Regions from separate parts of the Streptomyces sp. NPDC039609 genome, predicted to be linked through region 4. Evidence: riboswitches for the same ligand, from Rfam matches in the RefSeq annotation. Region 4 holds a riboswitch; each other region holds the start of a gene.
The links. Region 4 has a riboswitch for cyclic di-AMP ahead of ACZ561_RS33900 (M23 family metallopeptidase). Riboswitches for the same ligand answer to the same signal wherever they lie in the genome.
Positions count from the first base shown of each region.

Region 1: another riboswitch for cyclic di-AMP. It lies ahead of ACZ561_RS25530 (M23 family metallopeptidase); the one in region 4 lies ahead of ACZ561_RS33900 (M23 family metallopeptidase).
Region 2: another riboswitch for cyclic di-AMP. It lies ahead of ACZ561_RS13360 (M23 family metallopeptidase); the one in region 4 lies ahead of ACZ561_RS33900 (M23 family metallopeptidase).
Region 3: another riboswitch for cyclic di-AMP. It lies ahead of ACZ561_RS38810 (transglycosylase family protein); the one in region 4 lies ahead of ACZ561_RS33900 (M23 family metallopeptidase).

Region 1 is NZ_JBVIUJ010000008.1:372,407-379,462, forward strand. It holds gene ACZ561_RS25515 (bifunctional acetate--CoA ligase family protein/GNAT family N-acetyltransferase) at 1-2,648, opposite strand, end outside; gene ACZ561_RS25520 (HPr family phosphocarrier protein) at 2,825-3,106, shown strand; gene ACZ561_RS25525 (GntR family transcriptional regulator) at 3,254-3,937, opposite strand; gene ACZ561_RS25530 (M23 family metallopeptidase) at 4,099-4,881, opposite strand; cyclic di-AMP (ydaO/yuaA leader) riboswitch at 4,895-5,060, opposite strand; gene ACZ561_RS25535 (M16 family metallopeptidase) at 5,264-6,631, opposite strand; gene ACZ561_RS25540 (M16 family metallopeptidase) at 6,658-7,056, opposite strand, start outside.
Region 2 is NZ_JBVIUJ010000004.1:250,255-257,310, reverse strand. It holds gene ACZ561_RS13380 (STM4013/SEN3800 family hydrolase) at 12-833, shown strand; gene ACZ561_RS13375 (STM4012 family radical SAM protein) at 830-2,161, shown strand; gene ACZ561_RS13370 (STM4011 family radical SAM protein) at 2,175-3,029, shown strand; gene ACZ561_RS13365 (SGNH/GDSL hydrolase family protein) at 3,016-3,810, opposite strand; gene ACZ561_RS13360 (M23 family metallopeptidase) at 3,974-4,945, opposite strand; cyclic di-AMP (ydaO/yuaA leader) riboswitch at 4,948-5,123, opposite strand; gene ACZ561_RS13355 (tyrosine-protein phosphatase) at 5,490-6,302, shown strand; gene ACZ561_RS13350 (DUF6126 family protein) at 6,312-6,467, opposite strand; gene ACZ561_RS13345 (XRE family transcriptional regulator) at 6,488-7,056, opposite strand, start outside.
Region 3 is NZ_JBVIUJ010000022.1:60,941-67,996, reverse strand. It holds gene ACZ561_RS38830 (nucleoside triphosphate pyrophosphohydrolase) at 1-180, shown strand, start outside; gene ACZ561_RS38825 (globin domain-containing protein) at 184-1,386, opposite strand; gene ACZ561_RS38820 (cytochrome P450 family protein) at 1,756-3,009, shown strand; gene ACZ561_RS38815 (transglycosylase family protein) at 3,123-4,115, shown strand; cyclic di-AMP (ydaO/yuaA leader) riboswitch at 4,375-4,550, shown strand; gene ACZ561_RS38810 (transglycosylase family protein) at 4,554-5,243, shown strand; gene eno (phosphopyruvate hydratase) at 5,594-6,880, shown strand; gene ACZ561_RS38800 (FtsB family cell division protein) at 7,042-7,056, shown strand, end outside.
Region 4 is NZ_JBVIUJ010000015.1:16,430-23,485, reverse strand. It holds gene ACZ561_RS33925 (MerR family transcriptional regulator) at 1-303, shown strand, start outside; gene ACZ561_RS33920 (hypothetical protein) at 391-771, shown strand; gene ACZ561_RS33915 (PLP-dependent cysteine synthase family protein) at 834-1,865, shown strand; gene ACZ561_RS33910 (MFS transporter) at 1,862-3,085, shown strand; gene ACZ561_RS33905 (PP2C family protein-serine/threonine phosphatase) at 3,251-4,417, shown strand; cyclic di-AMP (ydaO/yuaA leader) riboswitch at 4,630-4,777, shown strand; gene ACZ561_RS33900 (M23 family metallopeptidase) at 4,789-5,883, shown strand; gene ACZ561_RS33895 (PrsW family intramembrane metalloprotease) at 6,178-7,056, opposite strand, start outside.

The DNA.
Region 1 (7,056 bases), on a different contig from region 4:
CCGCCCTCGTCGATGTCCTCGAACTCGGGCACCCGCCCCGGCTCGGCGGCCTGCCGCCGCCACTCCCCGTACCGCACGGCCTCGGCCAACGCCCGCACCGCCCGCTCGGCGGCGGGATAGGCGGGGATGGCCCCGGGACGCGGCGCGTCGTCACCACCGGGGGCATCGACCTCACCGGCGCCCCGTCCGGCCACGGGGCGGGAGGGGCCACCGACGGCGGGTGCCGGGGCGGCGGTCCCTGGCCTGGCGGCGGAAGCGGACGGGCCACCGACTGCGGGTGCCGATGTGGCGATCCCGGGTCCGGCGGTCTCGGGTCGGCCGGCGGTGCCGGACCGGTCGGCGGGAGCGCCGCCGTACCCGGGCGTGCCCGTCGGTACGGCGCCGGGCGGGGGCGTCGGTGTCGCGCCGGGCGGGGGCGTCGGTGTCGCGCCGGGCGCGGGCGTCGGTGTCGCGCCGGGCGTGCCCGTCGGTACGGCGCCGGGCGGGGGCGTCGGTGTCGCGCCGGGCGCGGGCGGGCGGTCGGCCGGAGCGCCGTCGGCGGGTGTCGGCGTGGTGGTGGGCGCCGGCGAGGCGGTGGTCGGGGGGCGCTCGGGCACGCCGCTTCCTGCCCACGGCGTCGAAGGCGCAGTCGCAGTCGGCGCGGGTGCCCGCCCTCCCGCCGACGGGCCGTGCGCGGCACCTCGCTCGGCGGTGGAATCCGCCGGCGGCGGGGCCGTACCTGCCGGGGAGCCGGCGGCCCCCGTCGCGCCCCTCCGGGGGGCCGGTCGGGTGCTGGTCGCCACGGCGAGGGCTTCCGCGAGGCCGCCCATCTCCACGTGGACCACGACCACCGGCTTCGCGAGGGCCGGGGCCGAGGCGACCGCGTCGCGGAGGGAGGCCGCGAGGACCTCGCCGTCGCCCGACTCGACGGCGCCGTTCTCGCCGACCCACGGGATCGCGGTCACGACGACCGCGTCACAGGCGTCGTCCACGAGCGCCGCAGCCAGCGCGTCGCGGAAGTCGGCCGGGGTCGCCGCCGTCGTCAGGTCGATCGGGCGCTGCGGACGCAGTCCCTCCGTCAGACAGGCGTCGTACGTCAGCAGCCCGAGCGACTCGGAGTTGCCGAGGATCGCGACCCGGGGCCCGGTCGGCAACGGCTGGCCCGCGAGCAGCAGGCCCGCGTCGACGAGTTCGGTGACCGTGTCGACGCGGATGACCCCGGCCTGCCGGAGCAGCGCGGAGACGGTGGCGTGCCCGATACGGGTGACCGGTACCCGGTGTCCCGGCGGCGCGCTCCCGCTGTGCCGGGCGCCCTTGACCACCACCACCGGTTTGACCGCCGCCGTCCGCCGGGCCAGCCGGGTGAACTTCCGGGGGTTCCCGATCGATTCCAGGTACAGCAGGACGACATCGGTCGCGGGGTCGTCGTACCAGTGCTGGAGGAAGTCGTTGCCCGAGACGTCCGCCCGGTTGCCCGCGGAGATGAAGGAGGAGAGACCGGCGCCGCGCCGGTGGAGTCCGGCGAGCAGTGCGATGCCGATCGCGCCGGACTGGGTGAAGAGCCCGATCCGCCCGGCGGCCGGCATCTGCGGCGCGAGCGAGGCGTTCAGCCGGACGTCGGTCGAGGTGTTGATGATCCCGAACGCGTTGGGACCGATGATCCGCATCCCGTACGAACGGGCCTGCCGCACCAGTTCCCGCTGCCGCTCCCGCCCTTCGGGCCCGCTCTCCGCGTACCCCGCCGAGAGCACGACCAGGCCCTGCACCCCGTGCTCGCCGCAGTCGGCGACCGCCTCCGGCACCCGCTCGGCGGGCACGGCGACGATCGCCAGGTCGACCGGTTCGCCGATGTCCCCGACGGAGCGGAAGGCCGGCACCCCGTCGAGCGTGCCCCCGTCCCCGAGGGCGCGGTTGACGGCGTACGTACGGCCGGTGAACCCGGAGTCCAGCAGGTTGCGCAGGACCGTCCGGCCCACCCCGCCCGGCGCGCGTCCGGCGCCGATGACGGCGACCGAGCCGGGGGCGAGGAGGCGCTGCACGGATCGCGCCTCGGCCCGCTGCTCCCGCGCGCGCTGCACGGCGAGCGAGCGGTCGGTGGGCTCCAGGTCGAGGTGCAGCCGTACGGAGCCGTCCTCGAAGCTGCGCTTCTGGGTGTATCCGGCGTCGGTGAAGACCTTGATCATCTTCGAGTTGGCAGGCAGCACCTCCGCCGCGAACCGTCGGATGTCCCGCTCCCGCGCCACCGCCGCGATGTGTTCGAGCAGCGCGGAGGCCACACCCCGCCCCTGGTGCGCGTCCTGGACCAGGAAGGCGACCTCGGCCTCGTCGGCGGGGGCGCTGGCCGGCAGCCCCCGCTCGTTGATGCGGTCGTACCGAACGGTGGCGATGAACTCCCCGCCGACGGTCGCCGCGAGACCGACCCTGTCGACGAAGTCGTGATGGGTGAAGCGGTGCACGTCCTTGGCGGAGAGCCGCGGGTAGGGCGCGAAGAAGCGGTAGTACTTCGACTCGTCCGAGACCTGCTCGTAGAAGCTGACCAGCCGGTCGGCGTCGTCGACGGTGATGGGCCTGATGCGCGCGGTGCCGCCGTCACGGAGGACCACATCCGCTTCCCAGTGGTCGGGGTAGGCGTGTTCCGGTTGTTCCGGCTGTTCCGACGCGCTCTGCATGGGGCAAGCGTACGGCCGGGGTACGTCAGTGGCACCGGTCGCGCGGCGTCTGTGTGCCATGCAAGGTAGGAGCACCGAAACGGCCCTGGGACAGGGTCCGAAGGTCGGCTTCGAGCATCCCGCCACCCGTGAGAGACTGGTCTAGACAACCCGCTTGAGACTTGAAGGGCAACACCATGGCTGAGCGCCGCGTCAACGTCGGCTGGGCCGAGGGCCTGCACGCCCGCCCCGCCTCCATCTTCGTCCGTGCCACCACGGCCTCCGGCGTCCCCGTGACGATCGCCAAGGCCGATGGCAACCCGGTGAACGCCGCGTCGATGCTCGCGGTGCTCGGTCTGGGCGCGCAGGGCGGCGAGGAGATCGTGCTCGCTTCGGACGCCGATGGCGCCGAGGCCGCTCTGGACCGTCTGGCGAAGCTGGTTGCCGAGGGCCTCGACGAGCTCCCCGAGACCGTCTGACTTAATTCCGATGGAGCCGCACACGCCGAAATGAAGGCGAGTGCGGCTCCATTGTTTTCCCTGCCGACCCGACCACCGAATTTCTGGAATCCCGGGCAGCACGAAGAAAGCCCCGAGAATTCCTATTCTTTGTATACGGCCCGCGTGTTAATTCTGGGCGCTCGCGGTGTTTACGACGTGTTGCGAAGCCCTCACACGTCCGCGCTCCTGGCGCTTCAACCGGTGCTGCGCCAGCGAGCGCTCGGCGTGCAGCGCGGTCAGGGTGCGGGCCCGTTCGGCGTCGCCGCGCGCCACGGCGTCGACGATCGCCCCGTGCTCGGCCCACGCCTCGACGGGCTGGGCGGCGGGCTCGACCGCGTACATCCAGGCGATCTTGTGCCGCAGCTGGGTGAGCAGCGCCGTGAGCGCCGGACTGCCGGAGGCCTGTGCCAGCGTCTCGTGGAACCAGCTGCCGAGCGAGCGCAGATCTTCACCCTGGCCGCGCCTGGCCCGCTCCTGCCCCAGCCTGACCAGGCCCCGCAGCACCTTGAGATGGGCGTCGGTGCGGCGCTGCGCGGCGCGGGCGGCACCCAGCGGCTCGAGCAGTGACCGGACGTCCAGAAGATCCGCCGCCTCCTGCTCGGTGGGTTCGGCGACATGGGCGCCCGCGTGCCGGCGGCTGATCACGAAGCCCTCGGACTCCAGGGTGCGCAGCGCCTCGCGGACGGGGACGCGGGAGACCCCGTAGCGGCGGGCCAACTGCTCCTCGGTCAGCCGGCTGCCGCACGGGAGGACCCCGGAAACGATGTCGTCCCGAATCGCCGTGCATACCGACTGCGCGGGAATGCGCATCTTCGACCTCCGCCTTGATCCGCGCGAAACCGGTTCGTCGGCGACTCTATTGCAGCGGGACGGAATTTCCGAAGGCGATCCGGGAACATGGATATCTTTTGGCCAGCGAAAAGCCCCGGCTCAGGACGAGCCGGGGCTTTTCTGACGCTGTTCCGTGGCCGTCAGACGTTCACGCCGCGGGCGCGCAGATACGCGACCGGGTTGATGTCGGAGCCGTACTCGGCGGTGGTGCGCGCCTCGAAGTGGAGGTGCGGGCCGGTCGAGTTGCCGGTCGAGCCCGAGAGGCCTATCCGCTGGCCCGGGGTGACGGTCTGGCCGACCGAGACACTGATGGACGACAGGTGACCGTACTGGGTGTACGTGCCGTCGTTCATCCGGATGACGATGTTGTTGCCGTACGCGCCGCCCCAGCCGGCCTCGACGACGGTGCCGGAGCCGACGGAGACGACCCGGCTGCCGGAGGCGGCCCGGAAGTCGACGCCGGAGTGGCTGCCGGAGGACCAGAGCGCGCCACCGGCCTGGTAGCTGGTGGTCACGTACGAACCGGCGACGGGGAGCTGGAAGGAGTTCAGACGCTTGCGCTCGGCCTCGCGGGCGGCGCGCTCCTTGGCCTCGCGGATCTCCTTGGCGCGGGCCTCGGCCTTGCGCTTCGCCTCCGCCTTCGCCCGGGCCTCGGCCTTGGCCCGCTCGACGGCCTCGGCGGCCTCGCGCTCCTGGGCGGCGGCCTGGGCGTCGATCGTGGCCGCGAGGGTGTCGGCGGCGACGATCTGGGTCAGGCCGGTGTCCTCGAAGGAGGGGGCGTCCGCGTCGGCGGCGAGCGCCGGCGAGGCGAGGGTTCCGATGACGCCGGTGGTGGCGATGGTCGCGACGCCGGCGATGCCCGCGCTGCGGCGCGCCAGACGGCTCGGACCACGATGCTTCCCGGTGGCACGGGTGAACGCCATGTAGTGGCTGATCCTTTCCTTCCTTCTCGCCTACCGGGTTAGCTGACGGGTTCGGAGCAGGAAGGTCTCCTACGGGCCCCTCCGCACGGGTGCGAAGGCGTCCGATTCACCCCAGGGACTTCGTGTGGGTCCCCGGCTCCCCAGGCTCGCGCCTGACGGGGACTCGGCGATGACTGTCCGATGCCACGGGCTCGCGGCGGGTGCAACTGGCGAACAGCCGGACCGACGCTAAGCGGACTGTCTTTCAATCAGCAAACAGACACGCCCGTTTGTAAGACATGCCACAGGGCATACGCCCACCCATTCCCTCAATACGGACAAAGGGGAGGACCCCGCCATACCGTGATAACGGGGTCCTCGAAGTGGCGCGGGGTTGCCTCAATCAGCCGGTGACGACGGTCACTTCGCCGATGCCGAGGGCACGCACCGGCTCCTCGATCTGCGCCGCGTCACCGACGAGCACGGTGACAAGACGGTCCACCGGGAAGGCGTTCACGACCGCCGCGGTCGCCTCCACCGTGCCGGTCTCGGCCAGGCGGGCGTACAACTGCGCCTGGAAATCGTCCGGAAGGTGCTGCTCGACCTGGTCGGCGAGCGTCCCGGCGACGGAGGCGGCCGTCTCGTACTTCAGCGGCGCCACCCCCACCAGGTTCTGCACGGCCACATCGCGCTCGGCGTCCGTCAGCCCCCCGGCGGCGAGGGTGCGCAGCACCTTCCACAGGTCGTCAAGTGCCGGTCCGGTGTTGGGGGTGTCGACGGAGCCGCTGATGGCGAGCATCGAGGCGCCGTGGCCCTCACCGTCGGACCGCAGCACCTGGCCGAAGGCACGGACGCCGTACGTGTAGCCCTTCTCCTCGCGCAGGACGCGGTCCAGGCGGGAGGTGAGGGTGCCACCGAGGCAGTACGTGCCGAGGACCTGGGCCGGCCAGACACGGTCGTGCCGGTCGGCGCCGACGCGGCCGATGAGCAGCTGGGTCTGGACGGCGCCCGGCCGGTCGACGATGACCACCCGGCCGGTGTCGTCGGCCGTGATCGGAGGCATGGGGCGCGGCTCGGCCGTGTTCCCCGTCCACGCGCCCAGCGACTCGGCGAGGACCTTGTCCAGGTCCACGTCGGTCAGGTCGCCGACGACGACGGCCGTGGCCGTGGAGGGCCGCATGTATGCCTCGAAGAAGGCACGGACGGCCGCGGCGTCGATCGCCGCCACCGTCTCCTCGGTGCCCTGGCGCGGCCGCGACATGCGCGACGTGGCCGGGAACAGCTCCTTGGAGAGCTGCTTGGCCGCCCGGCGGGCCGGGTTGGCCGTCTCGTGCGGGATCTCGTCGAGCCGGTTGCGCACCAGGCGCTCGACCTCGGTGTCGAGGAAGGCCGGCGCGATCAGCGCTTCGGCGAGCAGGCCGAGCGCCTTCGGCAGCCGGGAGACGGGGACCTCCAGGGAGACCCGTACGCCCGGGTGGTCGGCGTGCGCGTCGAGCGTGGCGCCGCAGCGCTCCAGCTCGGCGGCGAACTCCTCGGCGGAGTGCTTGTCCGTGCCCTCGGAGAGGGCGCGGGCCATGATCGTGGCCACGCCGTCCAGGCCCTCGGGCTCGGCGTCCAGCGGGGCGTCGAGGAAGATCTCGACGGCCACCACCTGCTGGCCGGGGCGGTGGCAGCGCAGCACCGTCAGGCCGTTGTCCAGCGCTCCGCGGTCCGGTGCCGGGAAGGCCCAGGGCTTGGCGGTGCCCGGCTCCGGCTGCGGGTGGAACGTCATGCTCGTCAAAGACGCGGCAGCGTCGGTCACTGGTCCGCTCCCTCTTCCTCGTCGCTGTCGCTCTGTTCGGTACCGGTCGGCTCGTAGACGAGCACCGCGCGGTTGTCCGGGCGCAGCCGGGCCTTGGCAACCGCCTGCACCTCCTCCGCGGTGACGTCCAGGACCCGGTGCACGGCGGTGAGGGCGAGCTGCGGGTCGCCGAACAGGACCGCGAAGCGGCACAGTTCGTCGGCCCGGCCCGCGACCGTGCCGAGCCGGTCCAGCCACTCGCGCTCCAACTGGGCCTGGGCGCGCTCCATCTCCTCGGGCGTCGGGCCCTCGGCGGCGAACCGGGCCAGCTCCTCGTCGACGGCGGTCTCGATCTCGGGCACCTCGACACCGCCGGACGTCTTGACGTCCAGCCAGCCCAGCGACGGCGCGCCGGC
Region 2 (7,056 bases), on a different contig from region 4:
CCGCACCCGACATGAACGAGATCGTGGGCAGCCACGATCTCCTCCTGGTCACGCTCGACACCCTCCGGTACGACGTCGCCACCGAGCTCGCCGCGGCCGGCCGCATCCCGAACCTGGCCCGGCACCTCCCCGGCGGCAGCTGGGAGCGCCGGCACGCCCCCGGCAGCTTCACCTACGCCTCCCATCAGGCGATCTTCGCGGGCTTCCTGCCGACCCCGGACCACCAGGGCCCGCACCCCAGACTCTTCGCCGCGCGGTTCGCGGGCAGCGAGAGCACCGCCGACGGCACCTTCGTCCACGACACCCCCGATCTGGTCTCCGGTCTGGCGAAGGAGGGCTACCGCACCGCCTGCGTCGGCGGCGTCGGCTTCTTCAACGGCCAGGGCCCCCTCGGCTCCGTGCTGCCCGGCCTCTTCCAGGAGAGCCACTGGGAGCCCGACTTCGGCGTCGCCTCCCCCACCTCCTTCGAGTCCCAGGTGACCCGGGCCGAGGAGATCGTCGCCGCGCTCCCGCACGAGCAGCGCCTCTTCCTCTTCGTCAACGTCGCAGCCCTGCACCAGCCCAACTGGTTCCATCTGCCCGGTGCCACCCGGGAGTCCGGTGACACCCGGGCCTCGCACGCGGCGGCGCTGGAGTACGTCGACCGGCACATCGGCCGGCTCTTCGCCGCCATGAGCAGCCGCCGGAACTGCTTCGCGATCGTCTGCTCCGACCACGGCACGGCATACGGGGAGGACGGCTTCACCGGTCACCGCCTCGGCCACGAGGTCGTCTGGACCGTGCCGTACGCCCACTTCTTCCTGGACGGCCCGGAGCGGGAGGCGGTCGCATGAGCGATGCCCCGCGTCCGTACGAGAGCTATGTCTACGCCTACCCGCACAAGACGGCGTACCGGCCGCTCCCCGACCCCGCGCCCTCCCTCGCGGCGCTGTGGGCGGACGAGCCGAAGGACACGCTCTCCCTCTATGCGCACATACCGTTCTGCGAGGTCCGCTGCGGCTTCTGCAACCTCTTCACCCGGATCGGCGCCCCGGACGAGCTGACCAGCCGCTATCTCGACGCGCTCGACCGACAGGCGACAGCCGTGAGGGAGGCGCTCGGCGACGCCGGACCGGTCCGTTTCGCCACGGCCGCCTTCGGCGGGGGCACCCCCACCTTCCTCACCGCCGGCGAGCTGGAGCGGCTCTGCGACATCGCGGAGAAGCGGATGGGTGCGGATCTGCGGGCCGTCCCGCTCTCCGTGGAGACCTCCCCCTCGACGGCCACCGCCGACCGGCTGGCGGTCCTGGCCGACCGGGGCGCCACCCGGCTCAGCATCGGAGTGCAGAGCTTCGTCGAGGCCGAGGCCCGCGCCGCCGTGCGGCCGCAGCGCCGCGCCGATGTCGAGGCCGCGCTCGCCCGCATCCGGGACACCGGCGTCCCCGTACTGAACATCGACCTCATCTACGGCATCGACGGCCAGACCGAGGAGTCCTGGACCCGTTCCCTCGACGCGGCGCTCGCCTGGGCGCCCGAGGAGCTGTATCTCTATCCCCTCTACATCCGCCCGCTCACCGGCCTCGGCCGACTCTCGCCCACCGCGGACCGGGAGTGGGACGAGCAGCGGCTGCGGCTGTACCGCCACGGCCGGGACCATCTGCTGGCGCGGGGGTACCAGCAGGAATCGATGCGGATGTTCCGGCGCGCGGACGCCCCGCCGCAGGGCGCGGACGACTACGCCTGCCAGACGGACGGGATGATCGGCCTGGGCTGCGGGGCGCGCTCGTACACCTCCTCGCTGCACTACTCCTTCGACTACGCCGTCGACATGAGGGAGGTTCGCTCGATCATCGACTTCTACACCGGGACGCGGGACTTCACCCGCGCCCAGGTGGGCCGGTGGGTCGAGGCGGACGAGGCGCGCCGACGCCATCTGCTCCAGTCGCTCCTGCAGGCCCGGGGCATGTCGGCGGTCGACTACGACGAGCGGTTCGGCACCTCGCCGTTCGCGGACTTCCCGGCCGAACTGGGCCGGTTCGAGAAGCTCGGCTGGCTGGATCCGACGGCCCCGGCCGGGCTGTTGCGGCTCTCGCCCGAGGGCCTGGCCCACTCGGACGCGCTCGGTCCCGCGCTGTTCTCGCCGGCCGTCCGGGCGGCGATGGCCGCCTACGAGCCGAAGTAGCGGAGGTGACGGCATGGACCTGACGATCCTCTACCGGGGCCCGCTCGCCTCCTGCGACTACGACTGCCCCTACTGCCCCTTCGCCAAGCGCCGTGACAGCCGCGAGCAGCTGCGTGCCGACCGCGCCGCGCTGGAGCGCTTCTCCGCCTGGGCGGCCGCGCAGACCGGCGACCGGCTGAGGATTCTCTTCACCCCGTGGGGCGAGGGCCTGGTCAGGTCCTGGTACCGGCGCACGCTCACCGAGCTGTCGCGCCTCCCCCACATCGAGCGGGTGGCGATCCAGACGAATCTGAGCTGCCGCACCGACTGGCTGGCCGAGGCCGACCCCGAGACCCTCGCGCTCTGGTGCACCTACCACCCGGGGCAGACACCGTACGACCGCTTTCTCGCCAAGTGCCGCGAACTGGCCGCCCGGGGCACGCGTTTCAGCGTCGGGATCGTCGGCCTGCCGGAGCACCGGGAGCACGCTCGGCGGCTCCGGGACGATCTCCCGCCCGAGGTGTACCTCTGGGTGAACGCCGCCGAGGGGCACACCTACACCGAAGAGGAGGCCGATGGCTGGACCGCCCTCGACCCCCTCTTCCCGTACAGCCGCCGTCCGCACCCCTCGGCCGGTCTCCCCTGCCGGACCGGCGAGTCGGTGATCTCGGTGGACGGTGACGGGACGGTGCGACGCTGCCACTTCGTGAAGGCCGAGCTCGGCAACCTGTACGACGGTTCGTACCGCGCCGCCCTGCGGCCCCGCGCCTGCCCCCTCGCCGTCTGCGACTGCCACATCGGCTACGTCCATCTGGAGACGCTGCCGCTGTACGACGTGTTCGCCGGAGGCGTCCTGGAACGGATCCCCGCCACGCTCAGAGGGGCATGAGGTCCGGGCGCTTGGCCTCCACGTGGTCCCCCGAGCTCTCACCCCGCAGCCGCCTGCCGATCCACGGCACGAGGTACTCCCTGGCCCAGTTGATGTCGTCGCGGCGCACGTCCAGGGTGTTCCGCGGCGGCAGCGGCGGCCACGCCTGGTCCGGGTCCGCCGGCACCTCCATGCCGAGGACCTGGGCGGCGCGCAGCGCGACCCGGGTGTGACCCTCGGGCGAGAGGTGCAGCCGGTCGTCGTCCCAAGCCCGCCTGTCCTGCACCGACTTGAGCGACCACAGGTCCAGGACCGGGCAGTCGTAGCGGTCGGCGACGGCCCGGACATGAGCCGTGTAGGTGGCGATCTTGCCGCGCAGATGGCGCAGCACGGGTACGTCGCGGGTGTCGAAGCCGGTCGTCACCATGACCGTGCCCACGGCCGAGGTCAGATCCGCGACGGCGCGCTCGAAGCGCTCCGCGACATCGTCCGGGTCGGTACCCGGGCGGATGATGTCGTTGCCCCCCGCGCAGAAGGTCACGAGGTCGGGGGCGAGCTCCTTCGCCCTGGGGACCTGCTCCTCCACGATCTGGTCGAGGAGGCGGCCGCGTACGGCCAGGTTGGCGTAACGGAATGCGTCGTGCTCCGGCAGCTGGTCGGCGAGCAGCACCGCGAAGCGGTCCGCCCAGCCGACGTACTTCCCATCTGGCCCGGGGTCTCCGACGCCCTCGGTGAAGCTGTCACCGATCGCCGCGTACGACCCGAATACGTCCATGTCTCTTGATCTCGAATCGTCTGCCACGGGAGCTCATCTTTCCCTTATGGGTGTGACCTACGCGACCGTAAGGAGGGGTTGACGCCGGGTGAGATACGCCACCGGTCAAGATTCCGCCAAGCCGGAATACGGGGGAACGCGAAGGGGCCCGGCACACAGGTGCCGGGCCCCTTCGGGTGCCGGGTGTACGTCAGATGCTGACGCCGTGCGAGCGCAGGTACGCCAGCGGGTCGATGTCCGAGCCGTAGCTCGGTCCGGTGCGGATCTCGAAGTGCAGGTGCGGACCGGTGGAGTTGCCGGTCGAACCGGAGAGACCGATCTCCTGGCCGCCCGTGACGGTCTGGCCGGCGGAGACGCCCAGCGAGGAGAGGTGGGCGTACTGCGAGAACGTGCCGTCGGCGTGCTGGATGACGACCTCGTTGCCGTACGAGCCGCTGTTGCCCGCGGAGTAGACGGTGCCCGCACCGACGGCCTTGACCGAGGTGCCGGAGGAGGCGATGAAGTCGACACCGGTGTGGTAGCCGGAGGACCACATGGCACCGGAGGCGCGGTACGGGGTGGAGACGCCGCCGCTGACCGGGGCGACCCAGCCGGAGGAAGCGGCCTTGGCGGGAGCGGACGGCGCCGGGGTGGAGGTCGAGGCCTGGGTGGACTCGACCGTGCCGCGGTCGGCGCTGCGCGAGCTGCGCTCGGCCGAACCGGTGGAGGACTTCTCCGCCTTGGGTGCGGCCTTCGGGGCGGTCTTCGGGGCGGCCTTGGGCGCGGGCGGGGTCGCCGTCGACTTGGCGCCGAGGGTGAGCTTCATGCCGGGAAGGATCAGCGAGGGGTTCCCGCCCACGACCTGGCGGTTGTCCTCGTAGAGCTTCTTCCAGCCGCCCGCCAGGTGGTGCTCGGAGGCGATCTTCGACAGGTAGTCGCCGCGGACGACGGAGTACGTCTTCGGCTTGGCGGTCTTGTCGGCGGCGGGGGCCTTCGCGGGAGCGGCGGCGACGGCGGCGACGGCCTGCTCGGGCGTCACGGTCGGGGCGCCCTTGTCGGCGGCGTGGGCTCCGGTCGCACCGAGGAGCGGCAGGGCGACGACGGCGCCACCGGTGCCGGCGGCGACGAATCCGCGCGTGATCGGGTTGACCTTGGGACGGCGGTGCTTACCCTTTGCGGGCATGGCGAATTCCTCTCCGTCGCCTGCGAGGTGAGCTGTCGGGTTCGGACTGGAGATGTCCGGCCGCGTTCTCACGCGACTTAACCCCAAGCCGTCCGGATCGATCCGGTTCGGCGTACTTACCTGGGTCCCCCGCTCCTGCCGTACGTGGATGGGTGCGGATTCCGGGCGGTGGCAGGATTCGGCGGTCCGACCGGATTGACGGTGACCGTAGACGAGCGGAGTCGGCGCGAACAAGCCACCGTTTTTCTCCCGCATTCAGGGCCGGGATATTCAGGCCGAATTCCGGTCACCCTCCGTGGAGGGCGGAGCGCCGATTCCCTTTTCCGGCAGGGAGATTGTCCGGAACGATCAGGCACGGTCCGTCACTTTTATGACGCTGCTCACGCACCGGAACCCATCTCCCCTATTACCAGGGCGCGTTATACCTAAGGGCCCAATTCGGACAGAACACCCATTCCCATACCCCGGGGGTATGCGGAGCCGCCCCCACCCGGGATGATTGCCCCTGGAACCGATCTCGATCAGTCAACCTTCAGGAGCACTCGTGACGCAGCAGCTGCCGCAGGTCCCGTCGACCGAACCCGAGCTCACCGGGGTGCGCAACTTCCGGGACGTGGGCGGCCTGCCGACCATGCGCGGCGGATCGGTGCGATTCGGACGACTCTTCCGCAGCGGCCACCTCGCGCACGCCACCGAGGAGGACGCGGCCTTCCTCTCCACCCTCGGGCTGCACACGATCTTCGACTTCCGCAACCAGGCGGACCGGAAGGTCGAGGGCCCGGACGTCGAACTTCCGGGTGTACGAAATGTGAACATACCGCTCAATGACCCGGCCGACGGCAAGGAGTTCTGGAAGCTGGTCAGCACGGGCGAGCTGGAGCAGCTCCGCGCCATCCTGGGTGACGGCAAGGCAGCCGCCCGAATGTCCGATTCGTACCGGAAGATGATTGTCGAGCGGATCGCGGAGCACAGCCGCATCCTGCACGCGATGGCCGAGGACAGCGTTCCGGCGCTGATGCACTGCGCGGCCGGCAAGGACCGCGCGGGCCTGTCGATCGCCATCTCGCTGCTCGCGGTGGGTGTCGAGCGCGAGGCGATCGAGGCCGACTACGTGAAGTCGAACGACCCGCACCGCCGGTACAAGGTGCGCCGCAGCTCCACCGCCGCGGACGCCATGTCGCCCGAGGTGATGGAGCTGCTCAGCCCGCTCTTCGACGCGCGCGTCGAGTACCTGCGGGCAGCGTTCGAGACGATCGAGCAGACCTGGGGCACGGTCGAGAGCTACCTCACGGACGGCCTCGAGCTCGCCCCCGAGACGCGGGAGCGGCTGCGCGAGCGGCTCGTCGTCGAGGCGTGACCCCGTCCTCTACTGGTTCTGCCCGCCGAGCATGAACAGCAGGTAGAGGAACCCGGCGAAGAGGTGCCCGGCCACCAGATAGGCGAAGAGCCGGAGCACCAGACCCTTGGGGAACTTGCCCCCGTCGCGCTCTTCGCCGGTGACGGGTACGGACTTGTCGGACATATCGGCCCCTTCCGAAGGGCTCAGCGCGGATGCGGAGTTCCGTCGCCGAGGCACAGCTCGGCGGCGGGGCTCTGCATCAGCGTGTGGACGAAGAGCAGCTCGGCCCCGCCGCGGCCGGCGGCGCCGATGCGGTGCGGGGTGAGCGAGTCGAAGTGCGCGCTGTCCCCCGGGTCGAGTACGTGCACGGTGTCGCCGAGTGCGAGGCGCACCTGCCCTTCGAGGACGTGGAGCCACTCCTCCCCGGGGTGGACGCGCACGATGTCGGTCCGGGTGGCGTACGGCACGTGGACCCGGAGCGCCTGCATCGCGCGGCCGGGGCCACCGGCCTGGCGGTAGATCCAGCCGTCGGCCTCGACGGGCTCGGACCGGCCCGCCCTGACGACCGGATCACGCTCGGGCGGAACCTCACCCAGGAGCTCGGCGACCGTCGTACCGTAGATGCGGGCGAGGGCGAGCAGCATGGGCAGCGAGGGCTGCCGGCGGCCGGTCTCCAGCCGGGAGAGATGGGCCGGGGAGAGACCGGCCCGCTGGGCGGCGGCCTCCAGGGTCAGCCCTCGGCGTCGGCGCAGGGCGCGCAGCTGGGGCGCGA
Region 3 (7,056 bases), on a different contig from region 4:
CGGGTACGCACGGCCGGCCTGGACGTGGCCCTGCCGACGGGCGAGGGCATCGGCTACGAGCTGCTCGCCCTGGCCGCCCGCGCGGAGGCCTCCGGCGTCGACCCGGAGGCGGCTCTGCGGGCCGCGGCCCGCGCCTACCGCGACACGATCCGCGCGGCGGAGGGCGTCCCGACCGTCTGAGCCTCAGGGCCGGCGGGGAGCGCGGGCCTCGGGGTTGTGCCAGAAGGGTTCCGGGGGCTCGATGAGCCACTCGGCGGTGGAGGCCGGGCGGGGGCGGAGACCCGCGGCCGGCAGGTGGTCGTGGTGGAGCCGGGCCGCGCCGAGGTGCTCCAGGACGGGCAGGGTCTCGGCGAGGAAGCCGGGCGGGCCCGCGAGGTACACGTCGTGGGAAGGCCAGTTGCCGCAGGCGTACAGCGCGTGGATCAGCCGCTCGGTCGCCTGGTCGCGCGGGTGGTCAGGCGCGGAGGCTATGTACGTGACGTTCAGCCCGGGTATCCGCTCCTTCAGGCGCGCGACGTCCTCCCGCCCGTACAGATACTCCTTGGCCCGGGCGACCAGGAAGAGCCGGGCCTCGGTCCCCTCGGGACCCCCGGCCACCTCCTCGAGGAGCGCTTTGACCGGCGCCCAGCCGGTGCCTGCCGCGATGTAGGTCCGGGGCGTGTCCGGCGCCGTCCGTGAGATCAGCGCGCCGCCGGGCGCGCTCAGCCGCAGCGGCTCGCCCTCGCGCACCTCGTCGACGAGCGCGGTGCTCATCGCGCCGCCCGGGATCCGGCTGATGTGCAGATCCACGGTGCCGTCCGCCCGGGCCGCGTTGGCCAGGGAGTACGTCCGCCACACCCGGGGGACCCGCAGCGAGCTGACGCCCGCGTACTGCCCGGGCAGATACGTGAAGGGCCGGCGCGGGCGCAGCGTCAGCACCGCCAGGTCCTCGCCGAGCCGCTCGTGGCGCGCCACGACGGCGTCCCACCAGGCCGGCTCCCCGTCCTCCGCCGCCGCCTCTGCGCCCCGCATCATCAGGTCGGCGACGTACCCGTACGCCTCGGTCCACGCCTTCTCGGCCTCGACGGTCCAGGCGGCCCCGGCGGTGTGCGCGAACGCGGCGGTCACGCTGGCCCCGACGGCGGCGTAGAGGGCGGGCGTCGCCAGGAACTTGCGGTGGTCGCGGCCCAGATGGGCGAGGTAGCGCGGAAGCGCGGGGTCCTCCAGATGGGTCACCACATGGGTGAGCGCGGCGAAGAGCCGGTCGCGCTGCGGGCGCATGTCCTCGGGGAAGAGCTCGCGGACGCCCGGGTTGTTCCAGAAGAGATGGGAGTAGAAGAACGCGACGGCGTGTTCGGCCCGTCTCTCGACGACGGCGAACGTGCTCCTGAGCAACTGGGCATCCACTCCGGAGAATCTAGGGGGTGCCCGGCGGATCTCGACCGTGGACGCAAGGACACGTGACGGTCGCCCCGGCCGCCGGTTCTCGCGCACCCGCACGGGACCACGGGCCCGCCGGCTCCCCGGACCCCCGCCACCGACCACGGGCCCCCGGCTCCCCGGGCCTCCGCCGCCGACCACGGGCCCCCGGCTCCCCGGGCCTCCGCCGCCGACCACGGGCCCGCCGGCTCCCCGGACCCCCGCCACCGACCACGGGCCCCCGGCTCCCCGGGCCTCCGCCGCCGACCACGGGCCCCAGCTCCCGGCCTCCGCTGCCGACCACGGGCCCCCGGCCTCCGGCGGGCCGGGGTAGTGGCGACCTTGTACCGTCTCAGGGTGAGCACGCCCCCCGCCGAACCCCCCGCCCCCGAGCTCTTCACCTGGGAGTTCGCGACCGATCCGTACCCTGCCTACGCCTGGCTGCGCGAGCACGCTCCCGTCCATCGGGCGAAGCTGCCCAGCGGGGTCGAGGCCTGGCTGGTGACGCGGTACGCGGACGCCCGGCAGGCCCTCGCCGACCAGCGTCTGTCGAAGAACCCGGCGCACCACGACGAGCCCGCGCACGCCAAGGGGAAGACGGGGATCCCGGGGGAGCGCAAGGCCGAGCTGATGACGCATCTGCTCAACATCGACCCGCCCGACCACACCCGGCTGCGCCGACTGGTCTCGAAGGCGTTCACGCCGCGCCGGGTCGCCGAGTTCGCACCGCGGGTGCAGGAGCTGACGGACCGGCTGATCGACTCGTTCGCGGCGAAGGGCGAGGCGGACCTCATCCACGAGTTCGCGTTCCCGCTGCCCATCTACGCGATCTGCGACCTGCTCGGCGTTCCGCGCGAGGACCAGGACGACTTCCGGGACTGGGCCGGGATGATGATCCGGCACGGCGGAGGGCCGCGCGGCGGGGTGGCGCGGTCGGTCAAGAAGATGCGTGGCTATCTGGCGGAGCTGATCCACCGCAAGCGGCTCGACCCGGGCGACGATCTGATCTCGGGGCTCATCAAGGCGTCCGACCATGGCGAGCACCTCACCGAGAACGAGGCCGCCGCCATGGCCTTCATCCTTCTCTTCGCGGGGTTCGAGACCACGGTCAACCTGGTCGGCAACGGGGTGTACGCCCTGCTGCGCAACCCGGGCGAGCGCGAGCGGCTCCAGGCCTCGCTCGCGGCGGGGGAGCGGGGACTCCTGGAGACCGGTGTCGAGGAGCTGCTGCGCTTTGACGGGCCGGTGGAGCTGGCGACCTGGCGGTACGCCATGGAGCCGCTGACCATCGGCGGGCAGGAGATCCCGGCGGGCGACCCGGTCCTCGTCGTGCTGGCCGCCGCCGACCGCGACCCGGCGCGCTTCGACGAGCCGGACACGCTCGATCTGTCCCGGCGCGACAACCAGCACCTCGGCTACGGGCACGGCATCCACTACTGCATCGGCGCACCGCTCGCCCGGCTCGAAGGGCAGATCGCGCTCTCGACCTTGCTGACTCGCCTGCCAGACCTGCGACTTGCCGCGGATCCGGCCGATCTGCGGTGGCGCGGAGGGCTCATCATGCGGGGATTGCGCACGCTTCCGGTCGAGTTCTCCCCTTTGGGTGACTGACGATCCGTCAAGACTGTGACTTTTACGTGATCTCCGCTGCATCGACTTGTTACTGACGTTCGAATGCCGCTACGTTCACCGTCATCTCAGCAGTCACGCGAAAGGCTCTCCGCATGCGCTCCGGGAACGGACGACACCGCAGACCCCGCCAGGCCCCCGCCATAGTCGTCGCCGCAGGCGTGACCGGATCCGCGCTGGCGATGCCGCTGCTCGCCGCGGGCTCCGCCTCGGCCGCCGACGCCGCCACCTGGGACCGGGTGGCCGAGTGCGAGACGGGCGGCCTGTGGAGCGCACACTTCGGCAACGGCCTCTATGGCGGACTGCAGTTCACGCAGGAGACCTGGGAGACGTACGGCGGTCTGTCGTACGCGACCAGTGCGGACCTCGCGAGCCGTGCCCAGCAGATCGCGGTGGCGGACAAGGCGCTCGCCGCCGGCTCCACGCAGTGGGCCACCTGCGCCCCGATCGCCGGACTGACGAACGACGGCGCCGCGCCCGGCGTCGACCCGGGGCCTGCGGTCACTCCGGAGGAGCCCACGGGCCCCGTCGAGGAGTCGAACCGGACGGCGGGCCTTCCGGCCACCCCCGGGGCCACCGCCCCCGAGACCGCCGCCCCCGGGACCACCGAGCCCTCGACGTCGGGCCCGACCGCCATTCCCGAGACCTCCGTCACGCCCTCCGCACCGGCGACTCCGGGCACCGGTAAGCACCGCGGTGACGCGGCCCCGGAGGAGACGGTCAATCCGGGCAAGAGCGGCGAAAACGGTCGACATGCCGCACCGACGGACGCTCCGGCTGATGAGCCGACAGGTGAGGCGACCCCGGGCGGGAATGGGGAGGAGTCGGACAGTGCGGACGTAGCGGGCGTCGAGGATGTCAAGGATCCCAAGGACTCCACGGGCGTTACGGACACCAAGGGCAACTCGGGCGAATACACCGTCAAGCCGGGCGACAATCTGACCGACATTGCGCGGGAGAACGAACTGCCGGGCGGCTGGGGCGCCCTCTATGACGCCAACCGCTCGACGGTGGGTGCCGATCCCGACCTCATCGTCCCTGGCCAGAGCCTCGACCTGACGATCGATCTCCTCCCGTCGAAGGGGTAGTTCGGGGTCGTATGTCCGGTTCTGTGCAACTGAGACATGGGTCTCTTTGCCTCAACTGGCATATCGCGTCCGCAAAGTTTGCTTCCGTCACCTCTCACCTGCGTAAACACCCTTCGTCCCGAAGTGGGTACGGGCGATATTTCCCCAATGGGCCTCTTTGAACTTCGGAGAGGTCTGTGTCTACGGTCAGCACCGCTCGCCACCGCGGGCCCCGTCGACCGATACGCCGAATCCTGCCGTCGGCCGATGGGAACAGTCGTCGCGTCATGCGCCGAAGGCAGGAGCGGGGGACCCAAGGTAAGTGCCGCCCCCGGCCGTTGAGACAGACGGCCGAGGATGCGGCTCGGGGTGAAGCCGCGCGCCAGGTCGCGCGGCCGGGCAACTCACATGGCCCGAACCCGACAGCTCACCTCGCAGGCGTCGGTGAGGAGATTCCCCATGCTGTTTTCCGCCAAGGGCAAACACCGTCGTGCCTCCAAGGCCACCCGCGCCGTCGCCCTCGCCGGCATCGCCGGTGTCGCCGTCGCCGCGCCGCTCATGACCGCCGGGTCCGCCTCGGCCGCGACCGCCTCCGAGTGGGACGTCGTCGCCCAGTGCGAGTCCGGTGGCAACTGGGCCATCAACACCGGCAACGGCTACTACGGCGGCCTGCAGTTCTCCGCCTCCACCTGGGCCGCCTACGGCGGCACCGCGTTCGCCGCCACCGCCGACCAGGCCTCGAAGTCGCAGCAGATCCAGATCGCCGAGAAGGTCCTGGCCGGCCAGGGCAAGGGTGCCTGGCCGAGCTGTGGCGTGGGCCTCTCCAGCGCCGCGTACACCGGCGGCGCCGCCGAGAGCGCGCCTGCCCAGGCCGCCCCGGCCGCCCCCGAGCGCAAGGCCGAGCAGCCGACGACCCGCAGCGAGCAGCGGACCGCCCCGAAGGCCGAGGCGAAGACCGTCACCACCCCCACCGGCAAGAAGGTCGCGAAGGGTGACGGCGAGTACAAGGTCGTCGCCGGCGACACCCTGAGCAAGATCGCCGCCGCCCAGAAGGTCGAGGGCGGCTGGGAGAAGCTCTTCGAGCTGAACAAGGACGTCGTCGAGGACGCCGACCTGATCCACCCGGGCCAGCAGCTTCACCTGAAGTGAGCCCGGCGGTTCGCGTGAGTCCGGCGGCTCACGCGGCCCCTCCGACCCTCCCGCGGTGACCACCCCGGCCCGGCGCACCCTCCCCCGTGTGTGCCGGGCCGGGGTTCCGCGTTCCCCGGCTCCGCGTGCGCCGGAGTTCCCGGATGCGGGGTTCCCGTAGCCCTCTCCCCGCGTTACCGGTGAGTAGGTCTGGGGTGTTTTGACCCGAGATACCTGCCCTCGGGTCCTTTTTCGTCCCAGGGGGCGGGCGCCGGGCGGGCCGGAGCCCCGGAGCCGGTTAGGCTCTTGGCGCAAGGCCAAAGCGACCCTGCACAGCAAGCGTCACATCTAGCGTCACATCCCAGAAGGAGATGCTCGTGCCGTCCATCGACGTCGTCGTAGCCCGGGAAATCCTGGACTCCCGAGGCAACCCCACGGTCGAGGTCGAGGTCGGCCTCGACGACGGCAGCACCGGTCGTGCTGCTGTTCCGTCCGGTGCCTCCACCGGTGCGTTCGAGGCCATTGAGCTCCGTGACGGAGACAAGAACCGCTACCAGGGCAAGGGCGTCGAGAAGGCCGTCCTCGCCGTGATCGAGCAGATCGGCCCGGAGCTCGTCGGCTACGACGCCACCGAGCAGCGCCTGATCGACCAGGCCATGTTCGACCTGGACGCCACGGACAACAAGGCCTCGCTCGGCGCCAACGCCATCCTCGGCGTCTCCCTCGCCGTCGCGCACGCCGCGTCCGAGGCCTCCGACCTCCCGCTCTTCCGCTACCTGGGCGGCCCGAACGCGCACCTGCTGCCCGTTCCGATGATGAACATCCTGAACGGCGGCTCGCACGCCGACTCCAACGTGGACATCCAGGAGTTCATGATCGCGCCGATCGGCGCGGAGTCCTTCTCCGAGGCCCTGCGCTGGGGCACCGAGGTCTACCACACCCTCAAGGCCGTCCTGAAGACGAAGGGCCTGTCCACCGGCCTCGGCGACGAGGGCGGCTTCGCCCCGAACCTGGACTCCAACCGCGAGGCGCTCGACCTCATCCTCGAGGCCATCAAGCAGGCGGGCTACGTCCCGGGCAAGGACATCGCGCTGGCGCTCGACGTCGCCGCGTCCGAGTTCTACAAGGACGGCTCGTACGAGTTCGAGGGCAAGTCCCGCACGGCCGCCGAGATGACCGAGTACTACGAGGAGCTCGTCTCCTCGTACCCGCTGGTCTCCATCGAGGACCCGCTGTTCGAGGACGACTGGGCCGGCTGGAAGGTGCTCACCGACAAGCTGGGCTCCAAGGTCCAGATCGTCGGCGACGACCTGTTCGTCACCAACCCGGAGCGCCTGGCCCGCGGCATCGAGGAGGGCACCGCCAACGCCCTGCTCGTCAAGGTCAACCAGATCGGTTCGCTGACCGAGACCCTGGACGCCGTCGAGATGGCCCAGCGCAACGGCTTCAAGTGCATGATGTCCCACCGCTCCGGCGAGACCGAGGACGTCACCATCGCCGACCTGGCCGTCGCCACCAACTGCGGCCAGATCAAGACCGGTGCCCCGGCCCGCTCCGAGCGCGTCGCCAAGTACAACCAGCTCCTGCGCATCGAGGAGATCCTCGACGACGCCGCGGTCTACGCCGGCCGCAGCGCCTTCCCGCGCTTCAAGGGCTGACACCGGCTCACGGGCTGACACCGGCTCAGGCCGGCGTCGGCCCAGGGCCGGTAGCGGCTCAAGGGCTGTCCAGCCCGTCGTACATACGTCCCCGCACTCGGTCCCGTACCGTGTGCGGGGACGCACGCTTTACGGCGCAGGAGAAGGGGAGGCGACACGACATGGCCGCGAAGGAC
Region 4 (7,056 bases):
TGGCGCTCGCTCAGCGCCGAGCAGAAGCAGGCGTTCGTGGACGAGCAGGCCGGCATCGCCCGCGACTTCGGGCGGGCGGCGCGGGAGGGTCTCGCCGCCGACAGCGACGAGGTCCAGGCGATCGCACGGCGCCAGGTCGCGTGGCTGACGACGACCACGACGCCGACGAAGGAGTACGTGATCGGCCTCGGCCGGATGTACGTCGACGACCCGCGCTTCGGCCGGAACTACGACAAGCACGGCGAGGGCACCGCGCTCCTCGTCCGCGACGCGATGAAGGTCTACGCGGAGCGGAACCTGTAGGGGCGTCGCGCCCGAAGTAAACGGTGTCCGAAACCGGGCACGCCTCTTTGCGGCTGTGCACCGCCGCACCGTAGTGTCACGCGCACCATGCGTGACGAGACAGTGATCGACGTACGACGGCGGGCGCCCGCCGTCCTCGTCCTGCTCGCGCTCCTCGCCCTGCTGGTGAGCGTCTGCCACGGGACGCAGGGGCATCATCCGCTCGCCGTCCCGGACGACACCACCACCGTCACCGCCCCCGCCCTGCCGCACGGCTGCGAGCGCCCCGGGGAGACGTGGTCCTTCGACCTCCATCTGCCCGCCCAGACGGTCCCGCAGCCCGCTGCGTCCGATGCGGGCGGAGCCGTACTCCTCGCCGACGACGAGGCCTTCCCCGCCGATCCGCGGGCGCGCTGCGTCCGTGACCGGGCGGGACCCGGCCCCGAGCCGGGCCGGCTGCTGATCGCCCTCGGAGTGGACCGGAACTGAGCCGGGTCGCACGACACGACCAGGCTCCCTTTCGGCGTACCCACTTCAAGGACGTACTCCTGATGAACAACCTGCTGCCCGGAAGTCCTCTCTCCGTCGCCGCGCAGACCGTCGGCAACACCCCCGTGCTGTGGATGGACGACGGCTACTGGGCCAAGCTCGAAGGCTTCAACTTCGGCGGTATCAAGGACCGCGCCGCCCTCCACATGGTCGAACAGGCCCGCCGCCGCGGAGAGCTGCGGCCCGGCGCGCCCGTCGTCGAGTCGACCTCCGGCACCCTCGGCCTCGGCCTCGCGCTGGCCGGAGTGCTGCACGGCCACCCCGTCCATGTCGTCACCGACCCCGGTCTCGAGCCGATCGTCGAGCGGATGCTCGTCGCCCACGGCGCCACCGTCCATGTCGTTCCGGAGCCGAGCCCGCGGGGCGGCTGGCAGCAGGCGCGGATGGACCGGGTGGCGGAGCTGCTCGCGGCCCTCGACGGGGCGTGGTGGCCGAACCAGTACGGCAACCCCGACAACCCCGAGGCGTACGGCGGGCTCGCGGCGGAGCTCTCCGCGCAGCTCGACCGGATCGACGTCCTGGTCTGCGCGGTGGGGACGGGCGGGCACTCCGCGGGCATCTCCCGCGCGCTGCGCGCCACGTCCAGCCCCGCCCTGGAGCTGGTCGGAGTGGACAGCGTCCACTCCACCGTCTTCGGCCTCCCGGCCGGTGAGCGGCTGATGCGCGGGCTCGGCTCCTCCATCCATCCCGGCAACGTCGACCACGCTGCCTTCGACGAGATCCACTGGGTCGGTCCGGCCGACGCGGTCCGGGCGGCCAGGCGTCTGGCGTCGCGTCAGTTCGCCACCGGCGGCTGGAGCGTGGGCGCGGTGGCGCTCGTCGCCGGATGGCTGGCCCGCACCCGCCCGCGCGGGACACGGATCGCGGCCGTCTTCCCCGACGGGCCCCAGCGCTACTTCGACACGGTCTTCAGCGACGAGTTCTGCGCGGCGCACGGGCTGCTCGACGCCCCGACGCGCGAGGAGCCGGCGGCGTACGAGGGTGATGCCCGGGTCGACGGCTGGACCCGCCGGGTCCTGGAGCGGGTCCGATGAGCACCGAGGCCTCGGCCCCCGCCAAGGGCGGGATCTGGCGTCAGAGCCGTACGTTCGAGCCCGCGGTACGGCTGCTCTTTCTCAACCAGCTGACCATCAACCTCGGCTTCTACATGTTGATGCCGTACCTCGCCGCTCATCTCGCCGGCGGTCTCGGGATGGCGGCCTGGGCCGTCGGGCTCGTCCTCGGCGTACGGAACCTCTCCCAGCAGGGCATGTTCCTGGTCGGCGGGGCGCTCGCCGACCGGCTCGGCTTCAAGCCGCTGATCGTCGCGGGCTGCGCGCTGCGGACGGCGGGATTCGGGGCGCTCGCGTTCGCCCAGTCGCTGCCGGTGCTGGTCGCCGCCTCGGTGGCGACGGGCCTGGCGGGAGCGCTGTTCAATCCGGCCGTGCGGGCGTATCTCGCGGCGGAGGCGGGGGAGCGACGCGTGGAGGCGTTCGCGCTGTTCAACACGTACTACCAGGCGGGGATCCTGCTCGGGCCGCTGGTGGGGGTGGCGCTGACGGGGGTGTCGTTCCGGCTGACATGCGTGGTGGCGGCGGTGCTGTTCGCCGTACTGACGCTGGTACAGCTGCGGCACCTTCCGGTACGGGGGAAGCCGGCGGAGGCGGTCGAGGAGCGGGGCCAGTTCCGTACGGTGCTGACCAACCGCACCTTCTGGCTCTTCTCGCTGGCGATGACCGGCTCGTACGTCCTGTCCTTCCAGGTCTACCTGGCGCTGCCGCTCGCGGCGGACGGCACGGCGGCGACGACCGCGCTCTTCGTCGTCTCCGCGCTCGTCGCGCTGGCCGGCCAGCTGCGGATCACGGCCTGGTGCGCGCGCCGGCTGAGCCGTGAGCGGTGTCTGGTCCTCGGCCTTGTGCTGATGGGCGCGGCCTTCCTGCCGCCCGTGGCCGTGCCGGGCCTCGGGGGGTTGCTGCTGTGCGCGGCGGCCCTGGCGGTCGCGAACGCGGTGCTGTACCCGTACGAGATGGACACGGTCGTCGCGCTCTCGGGCGGGCGGTGGGTGGCCACGCACTACGGGCTCTACAACACCGTCTGCGGGATCGGGATCACGCTCGGGAACCTGGGGACGGGCGCGCTGCTCGATGTGACCGGGTGGTCGGCGACGCCGTGGCTGGTGCTGTGCGGGGTCGGCTTGGCGTGCGCGGGCGCGGTGGGGGTCCTGGGGCGCGGCGGACGGCTGAGCGCGGACGGGGTCCCGGACGCTCGGGGGTAGGGGTCGGGGGCGCGCGGAGGTGAAGGGCGGGGGCGTAGGGGTGAGCGGCTGAGGAGGTGTCACCCACTCGGCCGAGCGGGGGTCGCCGCGCGGCGCGGCTCCCGCCACCCTGGGGTGGGCGCGGTACCGTCCGTCGCCGTGTACGGACCGGGCAGGAGAGCACAGGTGGGGCAGGGGCAGCGAGGCGCGGGCGGCGACGTGAACGGGCGTCCGCGGCCGCGAGCCGAGCAGGCCCGGCGGTTCATCCGAGCCCTGCCCCCGCTCGTCATCCTCGGTGGTGTCGTCTTCGACCTCTCCACCCCGCCCTCGTACACGGCGGCCCCGATGTTCTCGGCCGCTCCGCTCATCGCGGCTCCGTTCTTCTCGATGCTGACGACCCTGCTCACCGGCATCGCCGCGATCCTCGCCGGCATCGGTCTGCACCTCTACAACCACACGGCCTCCGAAGTTCCCTCCCTCACCGAGACATTCACCGTCGCCACCGTCGTCGCCCTCGCCCTGCTCATCAACCGGGTCGTCCTGCGCAGCGGCGAGCGGCTCGCCTCGGCCCGGGTGATCGCGGCGACCGCCCAGAAGGCGGTCCTGCCGACGCCGGCCGAGCGGATCGGCGGCCTTCAGGTGGCGGCTCGTTACGAGGCCGCGCAGGCGGACGCGTTCATCGGCGGCGATCTGTTCGCCGTCCAGGACACTCCGTACGGGGTGCGGCTCGTGGTCGGTGACGTACGGGGCAAGGGGCTGGACGCGGTCGAGGCGGTCGCCATCGTGATCGGGGCCTTCCGGGAGGCTGCCGAGCAGGAGGCGACCCTCGAGGGCGTCGCGCAGCGGCTGGAGCGGGCGCTGGCCCGGGAGGGCACGCGGCGCTCCAGTCTCGACGCCTTCGAGGGGTTCACCACGGCCGTCCTGGCCGAGATCCCGCGCGTGGACGGGCACGTACGGGTGGTGAACCGCGGTCACCCCGAGCCGCTGCTGCTGCACGCGGACGGGGGCCTGGAGCTGCTGGCGCCGAGCGAGCCGGCGCTGCCGCTCGGCATGGGCGAGTTGGCCGCCTGGCCAGACAGGGCGGACGAGAGCCCGTACCCGCCCGGCGCGACGCTGCTCTTCTACACCGACGGCCTGTCCGAGGCGCGCGACGCCAAGGGCACCTTCTACGATCCGGCCGAGCGGCTCGCCGGCCGGATCTTCCCGGGTCCCGAGGAGCTGCTGGACGCGCTCGTCGACGACGTCCGCCGCTACACGGGCGGCGGCTCCACGGACGACATGGCGCTGCTCGCCGTGAGCCGTCCGACGACGGGGCAGCCGGAGCGGCGGCGGACGATGCCGGTGGTGCCGTGACCATCCGTAGTGGAGAGGTACCGCTGAGATAACAACTGACACACTGTCAGTTTCAACTCCTGCAGGCGGGGGTCAACTGAAGCGGGGTCAAATCGGGCTGTACTGACTCAATCCCTTGAATGATCACTCGGAACAGCTTGGAATCCGGCCCTCCTGTCTATTAACGTTCGATAACGCAGCGCGGTCGTCCCAGCCGTCGCAAGAGACGGCACCGTGCGCACGCGCCGAATCCTGAAAAGGAACCGGGGAACCACCACTTGGGGTGAATCGGGCACCGTCGCATCCGTGCGACACCGCCCGTAGGAGACCTTCCTGCTCCGAACCCGTCAGCTAACCCGGTAGGCGAGAAGGAAGGAAAGGAGTACGCCTCCGTGGCGTCCAACACCCCTGCCCCCGAAGACACCTTCGACGGGTTCCAAGCGTTCGGTGCGCCGGGCGCCGCCGGTACGGACGACGCCACGACGTGGGGGGAGTGGAACCCCACCGAGGACTCCCTTCGCCAGCAGGCCCGCTCCGGTGGCCGCCACCGGGTCGTGAAGCAGCGCTCCGCCTTCGCCCGCTCCTCCACCGTCCTCGGCGTCGGTGTCATCGCGGCCGTCGGCGCTGGTGGCATGGCCACCGCCAAGGACAAGCCCCCGGTCTCCATATCGCTCCCGGACCTGAACCTCCCGGACGCCTCCGAACTGCCGGGCGTCGGCGAACTCATCTCCGACGAGGACGGCGCCGACGGTACGGGTTCCGGGACGAACAACCCGCAGCCGCTCACCGCCTCCCTCACCCTCTCGGCCGACAGCGCCGAGAAGACCGACGGCGGTTCCGCGTCCGAGTCCACCGCCGACGCCGGCGAGGCGCTGCGCGCCCGCATCCTCCAGCAGGCCGAGCAGCAGCAGGCCTCCGCCGACGCGGCCGAGAAGGCCGAGGCGGAGAAGCAGGCGGCGGAGAAGGCAGCGGCCGAGGCGGCGGCGAAGGCTTCCGCGGCAGAGAAGGCCGCCGCCGAGGCGAAGAAGAAGGCGGAGGCGGAGGCAGCGGCCAAGGCCGAGGCGGAGCGGCTGGCCAAGCTCGCCGCCAGCTACTCCCTGCCCACGTCCTCGTACACCCTCACCTCCACCTACGGCCAGTCCGGCTCCATGTGGTCCTCCGGCTACCACACGGGCCTCGACTTCGCGGCGCCCACCGGCACGCCGGTCAAGGCGGTCCACGGCGGCACCATCAAGTCGGCGGGCTGGTCCGGCTCGTACGGCTACCGGATCGTCCTGGAGCTGGAGGACGGCTCGGAGGTCTGGTACGCGCACCTGTCCTCGATGACGGTGAGCGTGGGCCAGTCGGTGGGTACGGGCGACACGATCGGCCGCGTCGGCGCGACCGGCAACGTGACCGGCCCGCACCTGCACCTGGAGGTCCACACCGCGGGCGGCGACGGAATCGACCCGGCGGCCTGGCTGCGGGACAAGGGCCTGTCGGTCTGATCCGGCCGGGAATCCGAGGCCGCTGAGGCCGTCGAGTCTTCGACGCGCCCCCACGCTCGCGTGGGGGCGCGTCCCTCGTTGCGCGCCCCGCGACTCCGGCGGTCCTGCGGCACCCGCCGCGACTTCGGCGGTCCTGGCGGCCCCCCCCGCGACTCCGGCGGTCCTGCGGCACCCCCCGCGCCTTCGGCGGCCCCCCGACGTCGGGCGTGCCGGAACACCGCGTCACCCCCGCGGTGCCGTCGGCGTCCGGCCACGCTCGACCTGCGGCTGACCGACCCGGAGGCGCCCCGCGAACTAGCTCCGGTACGGGTTGTAGCCGCCGTAGTCGAGGTACTGGGGCGGCGCCCAGACCTGGCCCGTCGCCCGCGCGGCATAGGTCAGGGCGGGGGATGCGACCGCCTTGCGCTGCCAGAGGTGGTGGAGCAGCTCCTGCTCGCGGGCGAGGAAGTCCGGAGCGCCCGCGCCGCGCTGGGCGCGGTGGCGCAGGAAGGCGAGGGTCGTCGCGAACGCCTCGTACTCCCCGACCGCGACGGCGGCCGCCGGGCCGTACGTGCGGCGGGCGAAGTCGCGGGCGAGGGAACGGGCCCGCATCGAGGAGAGCGCGAGCGGCTCGGCGGGGGAGAGCCAGCCGGCCGCGGCGTACGCCGGGAGCTGCCCGGATATCGTGCGCAGCTCCCGCTGCCTGCTCCATATCGCCAGCCAGGTCAGCAGACCGAACGCGGGCACCATGAAGATGCCGTACACGACGATGAAGCCCCACGGTCCGAGGATGGTCGCCGAGCCGTTCCACAGGGCGTGCACGCCCATCGAGAGGACGAGACCGGCCACCGGAAGCAGGACGCGCCGCACGCGCTGGCGCCGGGTGGCGAGGGCGGCGAAGCCGAAGCCGAGGCCGGTGAGCACGGTGAAGAGCGGATGCGCGAACGGCGACATCACGATCCGTGCGAAGAAGGTGCCGGCGGTCATCGAGCCGATGCCGGTCGTGCCGATCTCCTGGTCCTCGCCGAAGGCCCGGCCGAGATAGAGGATGTTCTCGGTGAAGGCGAAGCCGCTCGCGGTGAGGCCGGCGATCACGACGCCGTCGACGAGACCGGTGAACTCGCGGCGGCGCAGCAGGAAGATCAGCAGTACGGCGGCGGCCTTGGCGCTCTCCTCGACCACCGGTGCCACGAC